One region of the Gordonia sp. NPDC127522 genome, then DNA from elsewhere that is predicted to be linked to it. Evidence: predicted binding sites of a transcription regulator. Region 1 holds the regulator's gene; the other holds the start of a gene.
What was found. The regulator HspR, encoded in region 1, represses chaperone genes until heat shock. The targets are predictions, from matches to a motif close to ANNTGAGTNNNNNNNACTCANNT.
Positions count from the first base shown of each region.

Region 2: a site for HspR is predicted at 6,151-6,173, ahead of clpB (ATP-dependent chaperone ClpB). Genes of this name have one in related genera too.

Region 1 is NZ_JBHXVK010000008.1:27,910-38,449, forward strand. Features, by position in the region: partial or broken gene ACFVHY_RS14660 (DUF222 domain-containing protein) at 1-1,520, opposite strand, end outside; gene ACFVHY_RS14665 (DUF1353 domain-containing protein) at 1,623-2,441, opposite strand; gene dnaK (molecular chaperone DnaK) at 2,836-4,695, shown strand; gene grpE (nucleotide exchange factor GrpE) at 4,692-5,342, shown strand; gene dnaJ (molecular chaperone DnaJ) at 5,469-6,671, shown strand; gene ACFVHY_RS14685 (heat shock protein transcriptional repressor HspR) at 6,675-7,073, shown strand; gene ACFVHY_RS14690 (SRPBCC family protein) at 7,123-7,590, shown strand; gene ACFVHY_RS14695 (hypothetical protein) at 7,606-8,709, shown strand; gene ACFVHY_RS14700 (hypothetical protein) at 8,808-9,884, shown strand; partial or broken gene ACFVHY_RS14705 (FAD-binding oxidoreductase) at 9,923-10,540, opposite strand, start outside.
Region 2 is NZ_JBHXVK010000010.1:105,330-115,869, reverse strand. Features, by position in the region: gene ACFVHY_RS16525 (cytochrome P450) at 33-1,427, shown strand; gene ACFVHY_RS16520 (glycoside hydrolase family 15 protein) at 1,484-3,370, shown strand; gene ACFVHY_RS16515 (glucose-6-phosphate dehydrogenase (NADP(+))) at 3,446-4,846, opposite strand; gene ACFVHY_RS16510 (hypothetical protein) at 4,843-6,105, opposite strand; gene clpB (ATP-dependent chaperone ClpB) at 6,243-8,795, shown strand; gene ACFVHY_RS16500 (winged helix-turn-helix transcriptional regulator) at 8,862-9,209, opposite strand; gene ACFVHY_RS16495 (zinc-binding alcohol dehydrogenase family protein) at 9,287-10,288, shown strand; gene ACFVHY_RS16490 (DUF222 domain-containing protein) at 10,314-10,540, opposite strand, start outside.

The DNA of each region.
Region 1 (10,540 bases):
CACAAAGCCCTCGGGCGTGACGTATTCGGTGACCAGACGGCCCTCGTCGTCGCGGTACTGCACATCGGTCCAGTCGCTGTGCGTCTTGTGCAGATGACCGGGACGGCATTTGGCGTTGAGGTTCTCACTCGAGGTCGCACCCCCGCGGGCGGGTCGGGCGTGGTCGTACTCGGCGACGTGATCGACATCGGCGGTGAATGCCGAACGCGTGCACCCCGGCTCGGTGCAGTAACCGTCGCGCACCCGCACGAACTCCGCACACGCACTCGTCGGACGATACGGGTCACCAGGCAGGGCGCCCGGGTAGACCACCACGACCTCCGACGACGGCGGCTCCGTCGACGGTGTGGCCGAAGTCGGGGGTGTCGACGCGTCACCCGCGCCGTCGGCGTCGGTGACGGTGTTGTCCGTATCCTGCGGTGGCGCGGCGATGTTCGCGTCCGCGTGGTGTCGTCGTCGTATCTCTCCTCGCCGGTCGCGGCTGGACTGCCGGCGACGACCTGCGTGGGTGGTGTGCGGATGGGGGTGACCGGCCTGATCGTCGCGTCGGGCCGGGCGGCGAGGTCGCGCACATGCTCGTCGGAGATCACTCCGTGCCCGTCGATCCAGCCGGGTCCGGACCCGCCGGCCAGGGTGTCGGCGTCGGTCACCACGTGGATCACGATCTCGGTACTCGCCGCCGAACCTCCAGGATCGACAGGTGTTGCGGTGCAGTCGGTTTGTCCGCACGCGCACGTGAACGCTGTTCGGGTGAGCAACGCGTACATGGCGTCGGAGTTGCGTTGCTGGCGAGGGCGTCCGTCCCGGTCGCAGACGGATGCGGCCAACTCCCGTACCGAGGCGTTGGAAGCCCGGATGTTCTCGGCGGCCATGACCGCGGTGATCTCACCGGTGCCGTCACCGTGGTTCTCGGTCCACACCCCTCGTTTGTCGAGCGCTTCGCGGCGCCGTTCCCGGACGGCGTCGGCGTCGTGACCGAAGACCAGGCGGTCGATCATGTCGCGCAAACCCGACGTCGACCACGACCCGGACCGAGAGCGCAGCAGGTCGGCGATCGATTCGTCGAGCACCTCGATGATCCGACGGCTGTCGGGGTCGTCGGGGTCGTCGGGGTCGAAAAGGTGATCATCGGACACCAAGTGCGTGCGGCCGATGATCTCCCGGATGTGGTGCGGCCCGATGACACCGTCGCGCAACGTCTCCAACACCCGCGGCAACCGATCACGCAGGCACAGCGCCTCGTCGACCAGCATCCCCGCCCGGTAGCGGGTGATCCCGGCCTCCCGCGAGACCCGGGCGACGACGTCACCGAAACCGTCGGACACGTAACTGTTGCCGACCGTGGTCAACAGCCGATCACACAACACCAGGATCGTCTGATAGCGGCACCACGCCAGATACGACTCGCCCGCGCGGATCGACCCCAGACGCTGCATATGAGTGGCGGTGTCGGCATCGGCCGGACGCGCAGGATCGACCCCGGCGAGGAACTCGCCCGGCAGATCCGTCCATGCCCCCACAGTGACTCCCCCCGAAGTCGTTGCCGCCCGGCCCGGTTGACCGGTCCACCTGACACATCCAAGGTAGACCCGACCACCGACAAGAATGCTCGGCCCGCATCGCTACGTGAGCCCGACGGTGCGAGCGACCCTCTCCGACAACAGATACAGCGCATAGGCGAAGTAGGCCACGATCGCGGCGGGCAGGAGCCACAAGGCGGCCACGGCCGCAACGAGACTCGCCGCCCACTGGCGCCCCCACAGCGGCGCGGCGACGAAGATCATCAGCAGGGAGAGCAGGAGAGAGACCGCCGGCGATGATGTCGGCCACGACCAATCGAACAGCAGCGCCCCGCTCGAACCGACCGCCGCGCAGATGCCGACGACGCTCAGCACCAGCCACGCGATCACACTGAGACGTCGCCATCCGCCGGCGACCCATCGCGTGCGAAGTGCCACTGCCGACCACATGATCCACCGCTTGAGCCAGGGGACGCCGGACGCCCGCATCATCTCGCGGAAGAACCGGTCGGACAGGGTGTCACTCCCGAGCGCGCCGGAGTTGACGGTGCCCGTGATGAGCTCGTCGTGGATGAGCGCCGCGAGTGAGTGTCTGCCGTAGGGGTTCTCGAACCAGCGCAGGAACCGGGGGATCGAGGCGAGATCGGTGGGGTTGTCGTCGCCGGGCACAAACGTGCGGGCCGCGTCGACGGCGCCCCGCGCATCGGCTTCCGTCTGTCCTCGCTCGACCAGTTGTGTGACGAGGTACTTCTCGACCGCGGGATCGGAGAAACGAAAGGCGTTGCGCACGAGGAACTGCCGTTCGTCGATCTGCGCGATCTCGACCTCGCCACGTCCGGTCGGGTCGTCGACCTCGAAGCCCGACTTCGGTGCCACCCGCCACGGCACCCATCGCGGTTCGTCCGGCGTGGTCTCGTTCATCGCCACCTCCGCGTCGAGGGGATGTCTCGACCGTAGCCCCCACGTGACCGGGACCGATGGGTAACGGGGGCGCAGCGTGTTGGGTGATGACGTTGTGCCCGGAAACCGGGCGCAACGTCATACGCGTTTTCGGCCCCCGGCTGACATTGAGCGAGATCCACTCAACTTTTTTGCTCGATCCGGGAACAACCCTTCGGGCATCCCCGTTACACACTTCGAGAAACCTGAGCGACGAAGACTCAAGTCGGTTTGACTCGGATCTACTTTTTCAGTAGGACATGAGTCGGACGCACTGAAGTCCGGTCCCGCAGAGTTTCGCCACGACATCCCCGCGGTCGCGAGACCCCGGGACAAGGACTCGGGTGCACACCCGCAAACTAGGAGGAAGCCAAACATGTCTCGTGCTGTTGGAATCGACCTCGGTACCACCAACTCGGTGGTGGCCGTGCTCGAAGGCGGCGAAGCCGCCGTCATCGCCAACGCCGAAGGCGCACGGACCACCCCGTCGGTGGTCGCGTTCGCCCGTAACGGCGAGGTGCTGGTCGGCCAGCCCGCCAAGAACCAGGCGGTCACCAACGTCGACCGCACCATCCGCTCCGTCAAGCGCCACATGGGCGAAGGCGACTGGACCGTCGAGATCGACGACAAGAAGTACACCCCGCAGGAGATCAGCGCGCGCACGCTCATGAAGCTCAAGCGCGACGCCGAGTCGTACCTGGGCGAGGACGTGACCGACGCGGTCATCACCGTCCCGGCCTACTTCAACGACGCGCAGCGTCAAGCCACCAAGGAAGCCGGCCAGATCGCCGGCCTCAACGTGCTCCGCATCGTCAACGAGCCGACCGCGGCCGCCCTGGCCTACGGACTCGACAAGGGTGAGAAGGAACAGACCATCCTGGTCTTCGACCTCGGTGGCGGTACCTTCGACGTCTCGTTGCTCGAGATCGGCGACGGCGTGGTCGAGGTCCGTGCGACCTCCGGCGACAACCACCTCGGTGGTGACGACTGGGATCAGCGCGTCGTCGACTGGCTCGTCGAGAAGTTCAAGAGCCAGAACGGCATCGACCTGACCAAGGACAAGATGGCCCTGCAGCGTCTCCGCGAGGCCGCCGAGAAGGCCAAGATCGAACTCTCGAGCTCGCAGAGCACCTCGATCAACCTGCCCTACATCACCGTCGACGCCGACAAGAACCCGCTGTTCCTCGACGAGCAGCTCTCGCGCAGCGAGTTCCAGAAGATCACCTCTGATCTGCTGGAGCGCACCCGCGCACCGTTCCAGGCCGTCATCAAGGACGCGGGCATCTCCGTCGGCGACATCGACCACGTCGTGCTCGTCGGTGGTTCGACCCGTATGCCGGCCGTCACCGACCTGGTGAAGGAACTGACCGGTGGCCGCGAGCCCAACAAGGGCGTCAACCCGGACGAGGTCGTCGCCGTCGGCGCCGCACTGCAGGCCGGTGTGCTCCGCGGTGAGGTCAAGGACGTGCTGCTGCTCGACGTCACCCCGCTCTCCCTCGGTATCGAGACCAAGGGCGGCGTGATGCACAAGCTGATCGAGCGCAACACCACCATCCCGACCAAGCGGTCGGAGACCTACACGACCGCCGAGGACAACCAGCCGTCGGTGCAGATCCAGGTCTATCAGGGGGAGCGCGAGATCGCCTCGCACAACAAGCTGCTCGGCAGCTTCGAGCTCGGCGGCATCGCTCCGGCCCCGCAGGGTGTCCCGCAGATCGAGGTGACCTTCGACATCGACGCCAACGGCATCGTGCACGTCACCGCGAAGGACAAGGGCACCGGCAAGGAGAACTCGATCCGCATCCAGGACGGTTCCGGCCTGAGCAAGGACGAGATCGACCGCATGATCAAGGACGCGGAGGCGCACGCCGACGAGGACCGCAAGCGCCGTGAGGAGGCCGAAACCCGCAACCAGGCGGAGTCGCTGGTCCACCAGACCGAGAAGTTCCTCAAGGAGAACGAGGACAAGGTCCCGGCGGAGCTGAAGGAGAAGGTCGAGGCGGCCGTCGCCGGGGCGCAGGAAGCGCTCAAGGGCAACGACACCGCGGCGATCAAATCCGCGATCGAGAAGCTGTCCGAGGAGTCGCAGGCCCTCGGCCAGGCGATCTACGCCAACGCCGCTGCGGAGTCCCCCAACGGTGAGTCCGCCGCGGCCGACAGCGATCCCGACGTCGTCGACGCCGAGGTCGTCGACGACGCAGATTCGAATGCTGCCGACTCGAAGGAGAACAAGTGACCGCAGGAGCCCATTCGTCGAATGGGTCCGGCGAGGAGCCGGTGACGGTGACCGACCGTCGTCGTATCGACCCGGAGACGGGTGAGGTGCGCGACGAGCCGGCCGCCGGCCCCGGCCCGGCCGACGCCGGACCGGTCGCAGAGGAGTCCCAGACCGACGAGTCACAGTCAACCGACGAGCCGCAGGCCGACACCGCAGCCGACGAGCCGGATGCCCGCGTCGCCGAGCTGACGGCCGACCTGCAGCGCGAACGCGCCCAGTTCGCCAACTTCCGGCGGCGTGCCGCCGAGGAGAAGCAGGGTTCGGTCGCCTACGGCAAGCAGATCCTGATCGACAAACTGCTGCCGATCGTCGACGACCTCGACCGTGCCCGTGAACACGGCGACCTCGACAGCGGTCCGCTGCGTGCGGTCGCCGACAAGCTGACCGGTGTGCTGGCCGCCGAAGGTCTCGTGGCCTTCGGTGCGGCGGGTGACGAGTTCGATCCCGAACTCCACGAAGCCGTGCAGCACGACGGCACCGGCGCGAACCCGGTGATCGGATCGGTGTACCGATGCGGCTACCGCCTGGGCGAGAAGGTGATCCGCACCGCGATGGTGACGGTCACCGATCCCGCTCCCGCGGGCGACGCGCCCGGTGCACAATAGAACGACCGTCGACCCTGAGGTGCGAGGAGCGCAGTCCGCGAGCCTCGCACCTCAGGTTCTTCCCAAGACATTCATCAAGAGACAAGACATTCATCCAGACAACAGAACTCAAGGAGGTGACGTCTGGTGGCACCACAACGTGAGTGGTTAGAACACGACTTCTACAAGGACCTGGGCGTTGCTTCTGACGCTTCGGCTGAAGAGATCAAGAAGGCCTACCGCAAGCTCGCGCGCGAGCTGCATCCGGATGCGAATCCGGGTGACAGCGCGGCCGAAGAGCGCTTCAAGCGGGTGTCCGAAGCCCACAGCGTCCTCGGGGATGCCGAGAAGCGCAAGGAGTACGACGAGACACGCGCCATGTTCGCCGGCGGACGATTCCGCGGCGGCGGCAATGGCTTCCCGGGTGGCTTCCCCGGCGGGGGAACCACCTACACCACCGGCGGCGGTAGCGATTTCGACCTCGGCGACCTGTTCGGCGGGGCGCAGACCGGCGGCGGCGGTGGCGGTTTCGGCGACATCTTCGACGGCCTGTTCAACCGCGGTGGCGGAACGCAACGTACTTCGACGGCGAGCCGGCCGCGTCGAGGCAAGGACCTCGAGACCGAGACGACGCTCTCGTTCTCCGACGCCGCGCTCGGCACGACCGTCCCCCTGCGGGTGACGAGTCCGTCGCCCTGCACCACCTGCCACGGCTCGGGCGCCAAGCCCGGGACCAGTCCGCGGGTGTGCGCGAACTGCAACGGTTCCGGCTTCGTGAGCCGCAACCAGGGCGCGTTCGGATTCAGCGAGCCCTGCCAGGACTGCCAGGGCACCGGATCGCGGATCGATGACCCGTGCACCGATTGCGACGGCAGCGGCGTGAAGGTCCGCGCGCGCACCATCAACGTCCGGATCCCCGCCGGCGTCGAGGACGGTCAACGCATCCGGCTCGCCGGGCAGGGCGAGGCCGGCCGTCGTGGCGCCCCGTCGGGTGACCTCTACGTCGTCGTGCACGTGACCCCGCACAAGCAGTTCACCCGTAGCGGCAACGACCTTCGGGTGCAGCTGCCGGTGCGGATCTCCGAACTCGTTCTCGGAGCGACGGTGTCGGTTCCGACCCTGGAGGGTTCGGTCGGGGTGAAGATCCCGCCGAACACCACCGACGGCCGCACGCTGCGCGTGCGCGGTCGTGGAGTGCCCAAGCGCTCCGGCGGGGCGGGCGACCTGCTCGTCACCGTCAAGGTCGCGGTTCCGAACAAGCTCGACGAGGCCGCGGTCGAGGCGATGCGCGCCTACGACCAGGCCGAGCGGGCAAGCGGTTTCGACCCGCGGGCGGACTGGGGGCGATGAGTCATGGCCGGTGCGAGCAACTTCGACGGCGACGGTGCGACCTTCCTGATCTCGGTGGCCGCCGAACTCGCCGGCATGCACGCCCAGACCCTGCGGACGTATGACCGCCTGGGCCTGGTCACCCCGCAACGGACGAGTGGCGGCGGTCGCCGCTACTCGTCCCGCGACGTCGAGCTCCTGCGCGAGATCCAGCGTCTCTCGCAGGAGGAAGGCGTCAACCTCGCGGGCATCAAACGCATCATCGACCTGAGCAATCAGGTCGAGGCGCTCCAGCACCGCGTGCGGGAGCTGACCGACGAGGTGCAGAGGTCGCGGACCCGCCGCGGCGGCGAACTCGTCCCCGTGCCGCGCACCAACGCCCTGGTCGTCTGGCAGCCGCGACGCAATCGCACCACCGACTGACCACCTGCTTGGTTTCGCCGAGCCCACGGACGTGCGTACCGTTGAGCGTATGGCTTCTGAACCCGTCACCACCGTCGACTCCGGCCCGCACAAGGTCTCGCGCCGGGTCGTCGTGAACGCCCCGGTCGCCGATGTGTTCGCGCTCGTGTCGAACCCCCATCGGCATCCGGAGCTCGACGGTTCCGGCACCGTCCGCGACACCCCCGTGGACGGGCCCGAGACGCTGACCCGCGGGGCGCGTTTCAGTGTCGGGATGAAGCAGTACGGCGTGCCGTACAAGATCACCTCGACCGTCACCGACTTCGAACCCGGCCGGGTCGTCGAATGGCAGCACCCGATGGGGCACCGCTGGCGGTGGGAGCTCGAGTCGACCTCGCCGACCACCACGGCCGTCACCGAGACCTTCGACTACTCGACGCTCCGGGTACCGAAGATCATGGAGCTCATCGGCTACGACAAGAAGAACGGCAAGGGGATAGAGGGCACCCTCCGGGCGCTCGCGGCCCGGTTCGCCTGAACGCGCCGACCGCCGATGGACTCCTCCGCCGGTCACACACCCGAACCCGGTTCCCCGGATGAACCCGTCGTCGTCCTCGGCGTCGTCGCCGCGCCGGGCCAGGCGATCGGTCTCGCCCGCAAGCTGGTCGAGGCCGATCTGACCGACCACATCCAGACGACCTTTCCCGGCGCCCGCTGGCAGCTCGAGCTCCTCGAGGCCGGCGTCGTCCAACCACCGGCCGGTGACGCCGAGATCGTCGACGCCACCAGAGACCTTCTGCTCGAACACGAATGGGATCTGGTGCTCTGTCTGACCGACCTGCCGCTGCACGTCGGCAAACGCCCGGTCGTGGCGCATGCCAACGCGGTGCACGGCGTCGCGGTCCTCTCGGTGCCGGCACTCGGCGCGACCGGTGTACGGCAACGGGCACGCGGCATCATCACCGGACTCGTCGGGCAACTCCTCGGCGCCGACGCCGACGACCTCCGCGAACACCAGAAGTCGCCGGCGCGGTCGGCGCTCCGCCATCGCGTCCGGCAGCTCGGGACCGACGTCGACGAGGCGGGCACCGCCTTCACCGCACGTGTGCTGACCGGGAACCTGCGTCTGCTCACCGGCATGGTGCGCGCCAACCGCCCGTGGCGGCTGGCGCTCGGCCTCAGCCGCGCACTCACCGGGGCGATCGCGGCCGGGGTATTCGCGCTGGTGACCGCCGACATCTGGTTGCTCGCAGACACTTTCGGCGGGATCCGGCTGACCGGGGTCGCGCTCGGCTCGATCATCGCCATCACCGCGACGCTGATCATCGGGGCCGACCTCTGGGAACGGGGGAGTTCCCGTCAGACGCGAGAACAGGTGGCGCTGTTCAACATCGTCACCGTGATCACGGTGGTGCTCGGCGTCGCCGCCTTCTACGCGGCGCTGTTCGTCCTGTCCGCCATCGGCGCGCTCTGCCTGGTGGTGCCGCAGGTCTTCGGTGCGACGCTCGACCACCCGGCCGGCTTCACCGATTACCTGGAGGTCGCCTGGCTGACCTGTTCACTCGCCACCGTCGGCGGAGCACTGGGCGCGGGCCTGGAAACCGACGAGGCGGTCCGCGACGCGGCCTACACCCAGCATCCCGCCGAACCGATCTGAGCGGTCCACCGGGCACAACCGGGTGTACGGTGTCCGCCACCCAGCCGCTAGGCTTGCGGGTCAGAACGCCACAGCAGGTCGGCGACGGGAGGTGAACCATGTCCGAGGTACCGGGGAACGGTCCGATGCCGGGGTTCGTGGTCCTGGGTATCTCCGTCGTCGACGACCAGATCAGTTCGGTGGTCCGGGACGCGGACGGACACATCCTGGCGAGCAACCTCGTCGATCTCCCCGATGCATCGGCCGCCGGTGCCGAGGCCGCGATCGTCGAACTCGTCGATTCGGTCCCGGTCGAGGTCGACCGGATCGGCATCTCGGCGTCGCGCGCCGACGTCCGCGACCACCTGGCCCGCGTCTTCGCGGCGGGCGCGGGCACCGGGCCGTCCTGGTCGGGCAAGGTCGTCGTCACCGGGTACGCCGCTGCTCTCGCCGAGATCGCGTGCACCCATTCGACGCGCGGTGGGGTGGTGGCCGTCGTCGACCTGGATCGCGATGCCGCGCCGGCCGCCGGCACGACCCTCGCCACCGTCGACACGTCCTCCGGCGCCGTCCTCGGCACGACCGACTTCTCGCCGGGCGAGGTCGCCTCGGTCACCGACCCCGACGCGGCGACCCGACTCGCGTCGGCGGTCACCCGCCTGCCGCGCGGGCGTGACATCACGTCGGTCATCGTGGTCGGCCCCGGCGCGCAACTACCCGGCATCGCGCCGGCCTTCGAGTACGCGGCGCAACGCCCGGTCACGGTCGCGGACAACCCGGCGCTGGCCTCGGCCCTCGGTGCGGCCGACGCCGCGGTGGTAGCCGCGGCAGCACCCCCCGTCGCCCCGCGGACGTCGACGGGACGTCGCTGGTGGTTCGTCGGCGCCGCCATCGGCGCGGCCGTGTTCCTGGCCGCCGTCGGGATGACGCTGATTCTCACCGCCGAGTCGACGGTCGCCGAACCGGCGCCCGTCACCGTGACCGAGACACCGGCAGCGGTCACCTCGACCGAGGAGGCGACGGTTACCGAGACCGCAACGGAAACCTCCGTCCGCACGACGACGGTCACCAGCACCCCGCGTCCGGTCACTCGAACGGAGACGGTGACCGAGTCGGCTCCCGAGACGTACACCGTGACCGAGACCGAAACGGTCACGGCTCCGGCCGGCGGCGAGCCGAGCCTCGAAGTCCCCTGAGTCGCAACCGGTTCGGGGGAGTCAACGCTGGTGCCGGGTCAGAACACCGGGTCGTGCTGGATGCGGCTGGCCCGGACGCCCGCGATGATCAGCGTGCGTCGGGTGTTCTCGATCATCTGCGGTGATCCCGCGATGAGCACCTGGCGGTCCTGCCAGTCACCGGACCGGGCCACGACGTCGGCGAGGGTGCCGATCTCGTGGTCGATGCCGAGCTCGGCGGGTGTCGCCACCGCGTTGATCCACCACGGATCGCTCTCCTCCTGGGACACGGCGGTGACCCGCAGCCAGGGATTGGTCGACGCGATGCGGCGCAGGACGGTCAGGTCGTAGAGCTCGCCCGGGTAGCGCATGCCGTAGAAGATGTGCGTCTCCGGCGAATCCGCGCGCATGGACATCTCGATCAACAACGCCCGCAGCGGTGCGAGCCCGGTCCCGCCCGCCACCATGAGGACCTTGCTGTCGCGGTCGACGTGAAGCGTCCCGTGCCCCTGGGCGAGGGTCCACACATCGCCGATGCTGGTCTCGCTCACGATCGCGGTGCTGACCGTTCCACGGGGGATCGCACGCACGTGGAACTCCAGTTCACCGGCCGGGTTGGGCGGGATGGCGGGGGAGAGATTGCGCCACTGCTTGGGCCATTGCGGGGTGTGCACCTC
Region 2 (10,540 bases), on a different contig from region 1:
AGATCCGAATCAGTCGTCGACAGGTGGTTTCCATGTCCATGCCAACCGGATCGATCAACTATCCGAGACCGCCGATTGTGTCTATGCCACTACGGCAGAGGCTTGAAGGATTTCGCCAGTACCATCGCGGAGCCGAGATGTTCCGGGACGCCGTCGGGCCGGTGGCCACGGTACGAGTGGCTCCGGCCTGGATGATGGCACCGACGGTCTGGGTATCGTCGCCTCAGGGCGCGCACGATGTTCTGGGCGCACGGCGCGGCGCGGTGGACAAGGTTGCACCGACCCATGTTCAGGCGCGAAAAGTGCTCGGTCCGAACCTGTTCGATCTCGACGATCGCGCCTGGCTCCCACGGCGACGCGCGATCCAACCGGTCTTCACCAAGCAAGGAGTGCGGAACTACGCGGGCGAGATGTCGGGGGCGGCGATGACGGAGATCACCAAATGGGGCACGGCGGCAGAGGTCGACTTGGATCACGTGTCGCGCATGATCACCATCGACGCGCTCGCCCGGTCCGTTCTGGGTGCCGGGCTGGACGAGCCGGATGAAGTGGGCAGAGAGGTGCGGACTCTCATCACGATGGTCGCCGATCGATCGACACGGCCCTTGAACCCGCCCTACTGGCTGCCGACGCCGGCCAATCGGCGCGCCCATGCTGCGGCTGAACGACTCCGTGGCCGCGCAAGGGCGATCGTCCAGCGGTGTCGCGACCACCCGGACACCGGTGCTTGCCTGGTGCACGCCCTCCTCGACGCGCGTGACCCGGCGACCGGGCGTCCGCTCGACGACGACACCATCGTCGATGAACTGGTCATCTTCATCGGAGCCGGACACGAGACGACCGCGACGACCCTGGCCTACGCCCTCTGGCAGCTCGGCAGGCACCAGGACTTTCAGGATCGGGTGCGGCAGGAGGCGTCCGGCATCGGGGGAGGCGTACCGACCCCCGACGACCTCGGCGCGCTGTCGTACACGACGCAGGTCGTGCACGAGGCTCTGCGGTTGTTTCCCCCGGCGCCGGCTCTGGCCCGCATGGTGACCCAGGACCTCGTCGTCGACGGTTTTCAGGTGTCGGCCGGCCACATCGCCATCGTGGGAGTGTATGCGCTCCAACGTGATACCGATCTGTGGCCGGATCCGCTGACGTTCGATCCTGATCGATTCGAACCGACTGCGATGAAGAGCATCGATCGGTGGAGCTACCTCCCTTTCGGCGCCGGCCGTCGGTCGTGCATCGGAGACCACTTCGCGATGCTGGAGGCGGTACTCGCGTTGGCAACAATCATCCGTGAGGTCCATGTGGAGTCGCGCTCAGAGGAATTCCCGATGGCGCTCCCATTCACCGCTGTCGCGGCCGAACCGGTCATTGCCGAGGTCACGGCCCGGCCGGATCGTGGGAGGGCGGGGGCGACAGCAGTACGGGGGTGACAACAGCACGGGGTGAACCGCCAATCCGGGATGAATCGGGTGCCGAATGGCAGACCATGAGCGCCCAGGCCGAATCAGGCGAGGACACGTCCGCGTCGCCCCGTTGTGACGGCGCGACGACCGCCGACTCCACCAGCGAGTACCTGCCGATCGCCGACCACGGCGTCATCGGGGACCTGCGTACCGCGGCCGTCGTGGGAGTCGACGGTCGGATCGACTGGTTCTGTTGTCCGCGGTTCGACTCGCCGAGTGTGTTCGGCTCGCTGCTCGACGCCCGACGCGGCGGTGCCTGGACTGTGGAACCCATCGACGGAGAGGTCACCACGCGGCAGTTCTACCTCCCCGACTCCAACGTGCTCGTCACCCGCTTCCTGAGCGAGGACGGTGTCGCCGAGGTCCAGGACCTCATGCCGATCGCGCGCCCGCACGATCCCGACCATCGCACGCGGATCATCCGTCGGGTCTCCTGCGTGCGCGGCTCCGTGGAGTTCCGCGTGACGGTTGCGCCGCGGTTCGACTACGGCCGCGAGGCGCACACCGTCGTCGTCGAGAACGAACGCAGTCTCCGTTTCGAGACCGACGACCTGGTGCTGCATCTCGCCTCGACGGTCGATGTCGACACCGTCGACGACCGGGATGCACAGGCCCACTTCACCGTCGAGACCGGTCAGTGCGTGACGTTCGTCCTCGCCCCCGACCCCATCGGGTCGGAAGTGCTCGACCACGACAGTTCTCCCGCCGTCGTCGCCGCGACGGTCGCATTCTGGCAGGACTGGGTCTCGCGCTCCTCCTACACGGGCCGGTGGCGGGAGATGGTGCACCGGTCGGCGCTCACGCTCAAACTGCTCACGCACGAACCGTCAGGGGCGGTGGTGTCCGCGGTGACCGCCGCGCTCCCCGAAGAGATCGGCGGCGAACGGAACTGGGATTACCGCTACGTGTGGATCCGCGATGCCGCCTTCACGCTCTACGCGCTGTTGCGGCTGGGTTTCACCGACGAGGCGGGCGCCTTCATGGACTGGCTGACCTGCCGATTCGACGACGGCGCCGACGAATCCGGAGATCTGGGGCCGCTGCGGTTGATGTACACCGTCGACGGGGATCCGCCGCCGAAGGAGACCGAACTCGACCACTGGGAGGGTTACCGGCAGACCTCGCCGGTGTTGGTCGGAAACGCCGCCGCCGACCAGCTCCAGCTGGACATCTACGGCGAGCTCATCGACTCGGTGTACCTGTACAACAAGTACGGACCGGGGATCTCCTACGGGTCCTGGACGCATCTGTGCACGGTGGCGGGATGGCTCGTCGACAACTGGGATCGTCCGGACCAGAGCATCTGGGAGGTGCGGAGCAAGCCGCAGGACTACGTCTACTCGCGAGTGATGTCGTGGGTGGCCCTCGAGCGGATGATCCGGATGAGTCGGCAGCGCGGTCTACCGGGCGACGTCGCCGGTTGGATGAAGGCCCGCGACGACATCTTCCTGCAGATCATGGAGCGGGGCTGGAACGATGACGTGGGGGCGTTCGTCCAGACGCTCGACTCCGATCGGCTCGACGCCGCGCTGTTGCTCATCCCCGCCGTGAAGTTGTTGTCGCCCACCGATGATCGGTTCCTCCGCACGCTCGAGCGGATCGAGGAAGAACTGGTGAGCGACTCCCTGGTGTTCCGGTACGACACCGACGGCGGGCACGACGGGCTCGACGGTGCCGAGGGGACGTTCTCCCTGTGCTCGTTCTGGTATGTCGAAGCACTCACCCGCGTCGGCCGCCTGGCCGACGCCCGGCTGGCCCTGGAGAAGATGTTCACCCACGCCAATCACCTCGGCCTGTACGCCGAGCAAGTGGGCCTGACGGGGGAACAACTGGGCAACATGCCGCAGGCATTCACCCACCTCGCACTCATCAGCGCGGCCATCAATCTCGACCGACGGCTTGGTGATTGAGCCGAGCGCCACGGGATCCGGTTGCGGTTTGTACCGGTGACCGGGACAAACCGCAACCGGATCTCATGTGCGCGTTCAGATCCAGCCGGACCCGCCGCACAGGTCGTCGGCGGCCGCGGGGCCCGTGGACCCCGCCGCATACGGTTGCGGTGCGGGCGGATTCGCCAGCACCGGTGCGGCCACCTCCCACACGTGGGCGAGGCCGTCGGGTCGGGTGAACAGCGACCGATCGCCGCGCAGCACGTCGACGATGAGTCGGGCATAGGGCGACAGACCGTCGGCCACCTCGTCGAGTTGTTCGGTCATGTGCGCCACGGAGAGGTCGGTGCCGGACCCCGGTTCCTTGATCGTGACCGCCAGGTCGATGGCACCGTCGCCGGCCAGGTCGAAGGTCAGCACGGTGCCGTCCTTCGGGGTGTCGGTCAGCGGACCGTCGGCAGGGGAGCGGAACACGAGGCTGAGACGCTGGGAGCTGTGGTCGAGCATCTTGCCGGTCCGCAGCAGGAACGGGACGCCGTGCCAGCGGTCGGTGTCGACCCACAGACGCACGGCCGCGAATGTCTCCGTGGTGGAGTCCGCGGGGATGCCGTCGGTGTCGCGGTATCCCTCGTACTGGCCGAAGACCACCTCGGCGGGGTCCAGTGGTCGGAAGGCCGCGATCACCGACTCCCGCGCGTCGAGCAGGTCGTCGGCGCCGAGCGAGACCGGTGGTTCCATCGCGACTTCGGCCGCCACCTGGAACAGGTGGGTGACGATCATGTCCAGGAATGCGCCGGTGGCGTCGTAGAAGGCGGCGCGGTCGGCGATGTCGAGGGTCTCCGGTACGTCGATCTGGACTTCCGCCACGTGTTCGCGGTTCCACACCCCCGAGAACAACCCGTTGGCGAAACGGAGGACGTGCAGGTTCTGGGTGCTCTCCTTCCCCAGGAAGTGGTCGATCCGGTAGATCTGCTTCTCGTCCAGGGATTCGTGGACCGCCTCGTCGAGGGCCTGGAAACCGTCGGGGGACGTACCGAACGGCTTCTCGTAGACCACTCGAGAGCCCTCCGCGAGATCGTGCGCGGCAATGGCTTTCGTGTAGTCGACGAAGGTGGTCGGTGGGAGGGCCAGATAGTGGACCAGTTGAGCACCGTCACCGGCGGCGTCACGGGCCGCGTCGATCACCTCTGGCAGACGGCCGGGGTCGTCGACGGTGAACCCGCCGCCGGCGAAGCGGATGGTCTCGGCGAACGCTTCCCATTCGTCCGATGACACCGAACCGTCCGGACCGAATTCCTCGATCGCGTCCTTCACATGTTGCCGGAATTCATCGTCGGTCCGGTCGCCTCGTCCGTTGCCGACGAGCTGCCATCCGTCGGGGAGCAGGTCTCGCCGGTGGAGTTCGTACAACGATGGCAGGACCATCCGCTTGGCGAGATCGCCGGTCGACCCGAAGAGGATGAAGGTCACCGGCCCGGTGGAGTTGTCTGTGGTCACCCAATCCATATTGCGCGAACAGATGTGCAGAGTGCGGGATGTGTGCTGGATTCCGTTACCGATCCCGCACTGTGGATGTCAGCGGATCCTGCGCCGCCGGCCACATCTAGTCCTGCGAAAGGTCCTGGCAGGGGGAGCGCAGACACCACGGCAGGGCGTAACGCGACGGGAACGACGTACCTGTCGCCCTCGAGCGTCAGCCAGCCTTCGTCGATGTACAACTCGAGCCGACGATGGATTGCCTCGACGAGCAACTCGCTGAGTCCGAGTTTGGGAACCCAGGCGTCGATCTCGACGATACTCAGCGGTGAATCGCCGAGTCCGCTTATGACCACGCCGATCACCGACGACGAGAAGTCGATGTCGGGGTTGTATTCCCGAGGAAAGCCGGACCGAACCCAGGCGGTGAGACCCACCCGCAGCACGTCGATCCGGGGCTCTTCCCGCCACAGATGGGCCGCGCGCCCGGGACGTGCGCTCGAGGTGTTGACTTCGACGATCTCGAGGACCTGGGCAAACTCCCACAGGTCATGTAACGACGCGACGTTGCTCATGCTCTTGACGTGAGCGGGGAAGTCGATGTCGAGTCGGCGGGCGAGGTCGCGGGCATCGGCCGGTGTCAGCCACCGACTCTGCGTGGTGGGGCGGTGCGGACCCAGCCAGTCCAACAGTCCGGTGACCCGCCGGACCGGCTGTGTGCCCATGAGGGCAGCGCGTTCGGTGGCCTCGTCGACCTCCTCGATTCTCGTGGTCCGCAACTCGAGCCCGGAGACAAGGGCAAACTGCTCGGCCGCATAGCCCGATACGGCTTCGGTGCCGAGCCACATGCCGGTCTCGACCAGGTAGCGGCGCATCGTCTCGATCGCGATGGCGAGCGCTTTGGCGTCCTGCTGCTGGTTCGACTCGATGTGGCTGAGCATCGACACCATGGTGTCGACGTCGTCGGTGGTCCAGGTGAGCGGATCGAAACCGGGGTTCGTCTGCCCGACGGCGTCGAGCACGATGAACGCGTACGCCCCGATGTGGGTGACAGCTTCCTCGTCGCCGGGGAAGACTTCATCGCGGAGCCACGACTTGAATGATTCGGGAGCAACGTGTCGCCTTGCGGTGCCGAAGAGCGATACCACGTTGGAGTGGTTGCCACTGCCGGAGTCGTGTTTGCGCTTACGTTGGGCGCGCCGCTTCTTCTTGTCGCGTTCCGTCGGGGCTGTGGCGCCGGGTCCCGAGCCTGGACGGCTGTGAGGGCGGCGGATCGCCAACCTCCGACATCCTGATGCGAGTGGGCTATGTCACAAAAACATCAGACATGAGCGGAATGCACTCAACTCTGTTGGCGTTGTAGACCGCGTATGGCTCATACTTGAGCCTGTTGGACTTAAGAGAAAGGTGCACGCGAGTGGACAGCTTCACCCCCACCACCAAGACGCAGCAAGCATTGAGTTCTGCTGTGCAGGCGGCGGCCAGTGCTGGCAACCCCGACGTGCGACCGGCCCACATCCTCGTGGCACTGCTCGATCAGTCCGACGGCATCGCGTCGCCGCTGCTCAAGGCAGTGGGCGTGGACCCGTCGAGCGTTCGTGCGCAGGCCCAGGCATTGGTCGATCGCATGCCGACGGTGTCCGGCGCCAGCTCGACGCCTCAACTATCCCGCGAATCGATCGCGGCCGTCACCGCAGCCCAGCAGCTGGCCGGTGAACTCGACGACGAGTACGTCTCGACCGAGCACGTCGTCGTCGGCCTGGCGACCGGTGACTCCGACGTCGCCAAACTGCTGCACAACCTCGGTGCGACTCCGCAGGCTCTGCGCGAGGCCTTCGTCGCCGTGCGCGGCAGCGCACGGGTCACCTCCGAGGACCCCGAATCGACCTACCAGGCTCTCGAGAAGTACTCGACCGACCTGACCGCGGCCGCCCGCGAAGGCAAGCTCGACCCGGTCATCGGTCGCGACACCGAGATCCGGCGCGTCGTGCAGGTGCTCAGCCGGCGGACCAAGAACAACCCGGTCCTCATCGGTGAGCCCGGCGTCGGCAAGACCGCCATCGTCGAAGGCCTCGCCCAGCGCATCGTCGCCGGCGACGTGCCGGAGTCGTTGCGCAACAAGACCGTCATCTCCCTCGACATGGGTTCGATGGTCGCCGGTGCGAAGTACCGCGGCGAGTTCGAGGAGCGGCTCAAGGCCGTGCTCGACGAGATCAAGGGTTCGGCCGGACAGGTCATCACCTTCATCGACGAGCTGCACACGATCGTCGGAGCCGGTGCGACAGGCGATTCCGCGATGGACGCCGGCAACATGATCAAGCCGATGCTCGCCCGTGGTGAGCTGCGGCTGGTCGGTGCCACAACCCTCGAGGAGTACCGCAAGTACATCGAGAAGGACGCCGCTCTCGAGCGTCGCTTCCAGCAGGTGTACGTCGGCGAGCCGTCGGTCGAAGACGCCATCGGTATCCTCCGCGGCCTCAAGGACCGGTACGAGGTGCACCACGGCGTGCGCATCACCGACTCCGCATTGGTCGCTGCCGCATCGCTTTCCGATCGCTACATCACCTCGCGGTTCCTGCCGGACAAGGCCATCGACCTTGTCGACGAGGCCGCGTCGCGGTTGCGGATGGAGATCGACTCGCGCCCCGTCGAGATCGACGAGGTCGAGCGGATCGTCCGCCGTCTCGAAGTCGAGGAGGTCGCCTTGCAGAAGGAGACCGACGCGGCGTCGAAGGAGCGGCTCGAGAAGCTGCGCGCCGAACTCGCCGACCAGAAGGAGAAGCTCAACGAGCTCTCCGCCCGGTGGCAGTCGGAGAAGACCGCGATCGACGCGGTCCGAGACCTCAAGGAGGAGCTGGAAAGGCTTCGCGGCGAGGCTGATCGCGCGGAGCGCGACGGTGATCTCGGACGCGCCGCCGAGCTGCGGTACGGTCGCGTCCCCGGACTGGAGAAGGAACTCGAGGCCGCGATCGAGAAGACCGGCACGGATCCGTCTCAGGATGTGATGCTGCAGGAGGAGGTCGGACCCGACGACGTGGCCCAGGTCGTGTCGGCGTGGACCGGAATCCCGGCCGGACGCATGCTCGAAGGCGAGACCGCCAAGCTGCTGCGCATGGAAGAGGAACTGGGACAACGGGTCATCGGCCAGAAGGACGCGGTGCAGGCGGTGTCCGACGCGGTGCGTCGTGCCCGCGCGGGCGTCGCGGACCCGAACCGGCCGCTCGGCTCGTTCATGTTCCTCGGCCCCACCGGCGTCGGCAAGACCGAACTCGCCAAGGCGCTTGCCGAGTTCCTGTTCGACGACGAGCGGGCGATGGTCCGCATCGACATGAGCGAGTACGGCGAGAAGCACAGCGTGGCACGGCTCGTCGGTGCTCCGCCCGGCTACGTCGGGTACGAGGCCGGCGGTCAGCTGACCGAGGCGGTGCGGCGTCGTCCGTACACGGTGGTCCTGTTCGACGAGATCGAGAAGGCCCACCCGGACGTGTTCGACGTGCTGCTGCAGGTGCTGGACGAAGGTCGCCTGACCGACGGCCAGGGCCGGACGGTGGACTTCCGCAACACCATCCTGATCCTCACCTCGAACCTCGGTGCGGGTGGCGACAAGGATCACGTGATGATGGCGGTGCGGTCGGCGTTCAAGCCAGAGTTCATCAACCGTCTCGACGACGTGGTGATCTTCGACGCCCTGAGCCCGGAGGAACTGGTGTCGATCGTCGACATCCAGCTCGGCCAGCTCAAGAAGCGCCTGGCGCAGCGTCGCCTCGACCTCGAGGTGTCGACCAAGGCCAAGGAATGGCTGGGCGCACGCGGATTCGACCCGCTGTACGGTGCTCGCCCGCTGCGCCGGCTGGTGCAGCAGGCCATCGGTGACCAGCTCGCCAAGCAACTGCTCGCCGGAGACATCCGCGACGGGGACGTGGTGCCGGTCAACGTCAGTGCTGACGGCGAATCGTTGGTACTCGGCTGAGTTCGTGAATGACAAGTGAATGACAAGGGACCCATCCTTCGGGATGGGTCCCTTTGTCTGCGTCGGCTACGGATGTGGGAAGCGGTCGAGGTTGTCCTCTACCCACAGGCGCAATGCGTCCAGCGGCCCGGCGGCGTCCAGCCCGAGTTCCGTCAGTTCGTATTCGACGTGCAGCGGGACCGCCGGATAGACGGTACGGGTGAGCATCCCGGCTGTCTCCAACCGACGCAGAGTCGCCGTGAGGACTTTGGGGCTGATCCCGTCCAGCCGCACGCGGAGCTCTCCGAACCGCATCGGTCGATCGCGTAGGGCGCCGATGACGAGGGCGCTCCACTTGTCGGCGAGAAGATCGAGCATCCCTCGGCAGGGACACGATGCAGAGTAGGCGTCTCCGCGATGGGACTGCAGCGACATGGCGTCAACCTCTATGCTTTCCGAAGGATACTAGGACACCTTGTGGGTAACTGGGGTCGTCGAGATACCTTAGCGCCATGACCCGAGAGATGACAGCCCTGGTTGTGGCCGCCGCGGACTCCGTCGAGGACCCGAGCGCGTTCGCCGAGACGACAATGCCGGTGCCGACCCCCCGTCCGCACGATCTCCTCGTCGAGGTCCGCGCGGTCTCGGTCAACCCGGTGGACACCAAAGTGCGTGCAGGCCTGCGTGACTCCGATCCCCCGAGGGTTCTGGGATTCGACGCGGCGGGAATTGTCGTCGGGATCGGCGACGAGGTGTCGAGGTTTGCCGTTGGGGACGAGGTCTACTACGCCGGTTCGATCGATCGGCCGGGAACGAATGCCGAGTTCCACCTGGTCGATGAGCGGATCGTCGGACGCAAACCGTCGTCCCTCGACTTCGGCGCGGCTGCCGCACTGCCGTTGACCACGATCACTGCCTGGGAGTCGTTGTTCGAGAAGCTGCGGGTCGATTCCGCGGACTCGGGAACGATCGTCGTGGTGGCGGGTGCCGGGGGCGTCGGCTCGATGGTCATACAGTTGGTCCGGACCCTGACTGATCTCACCGTGATCGCAACCGCCTCACGGCCTGAGTCGCAGGAATGGGCGCGAGGGCTCGGGGCCCACCACGTCGTCGACCCGAGACGCCTGCGCGAGGACGTGCGGTCGTGCGCCCCGGGCGGAGTGGATTACATCTTCTCACCCCACTCGGACGGGAATGTCGAGTCCTATGCCGACATCATGGGCGTACACGGTCAGGTCGTCGCCATCGACGAACCGGAAGGTCTCGATACCCTCCCGCTGAAAGACAAGAGCCAGAGCTGGCACTGGGAGTTGATGTTCTCCAAGCCGTTGTTCGCACCGGAAGACGACTCGCAACACCAGATCCTCGGCCGGGTCGCCGAACTCGTCGACGCCGGCAAGATTCGCAGCACTGTCAACCGCGAACTGGCTGGCTTCACAATCGACAATCTTCGTACAGCGCACCAGGTTTCCGAATCCGGAGGGGCGATCGGCAAGGTGGTCCTCACGCGCTGACCACTGCGGACGAGCAGGCGGACCCTCACCAGGTGGCGAGTAACTCCATGAGGTGCGCTTCGACGAGGGAGGGCCGGGGTGTGCGTGGTCCGGGTCGTGGTGGCCGGTAGTCGATGACGTGGCTGGTTGTCAACCACGATCGGCGCGCTTGATCGCCGGGCCCCCTGCTCCCTGAGGAGTGCCCGGAGCTTGCGGAGGGCGCGTCACGAAGGGTCCGGCGACCGCGCCTGCCAAACCCTCGGGTGGTCGGTC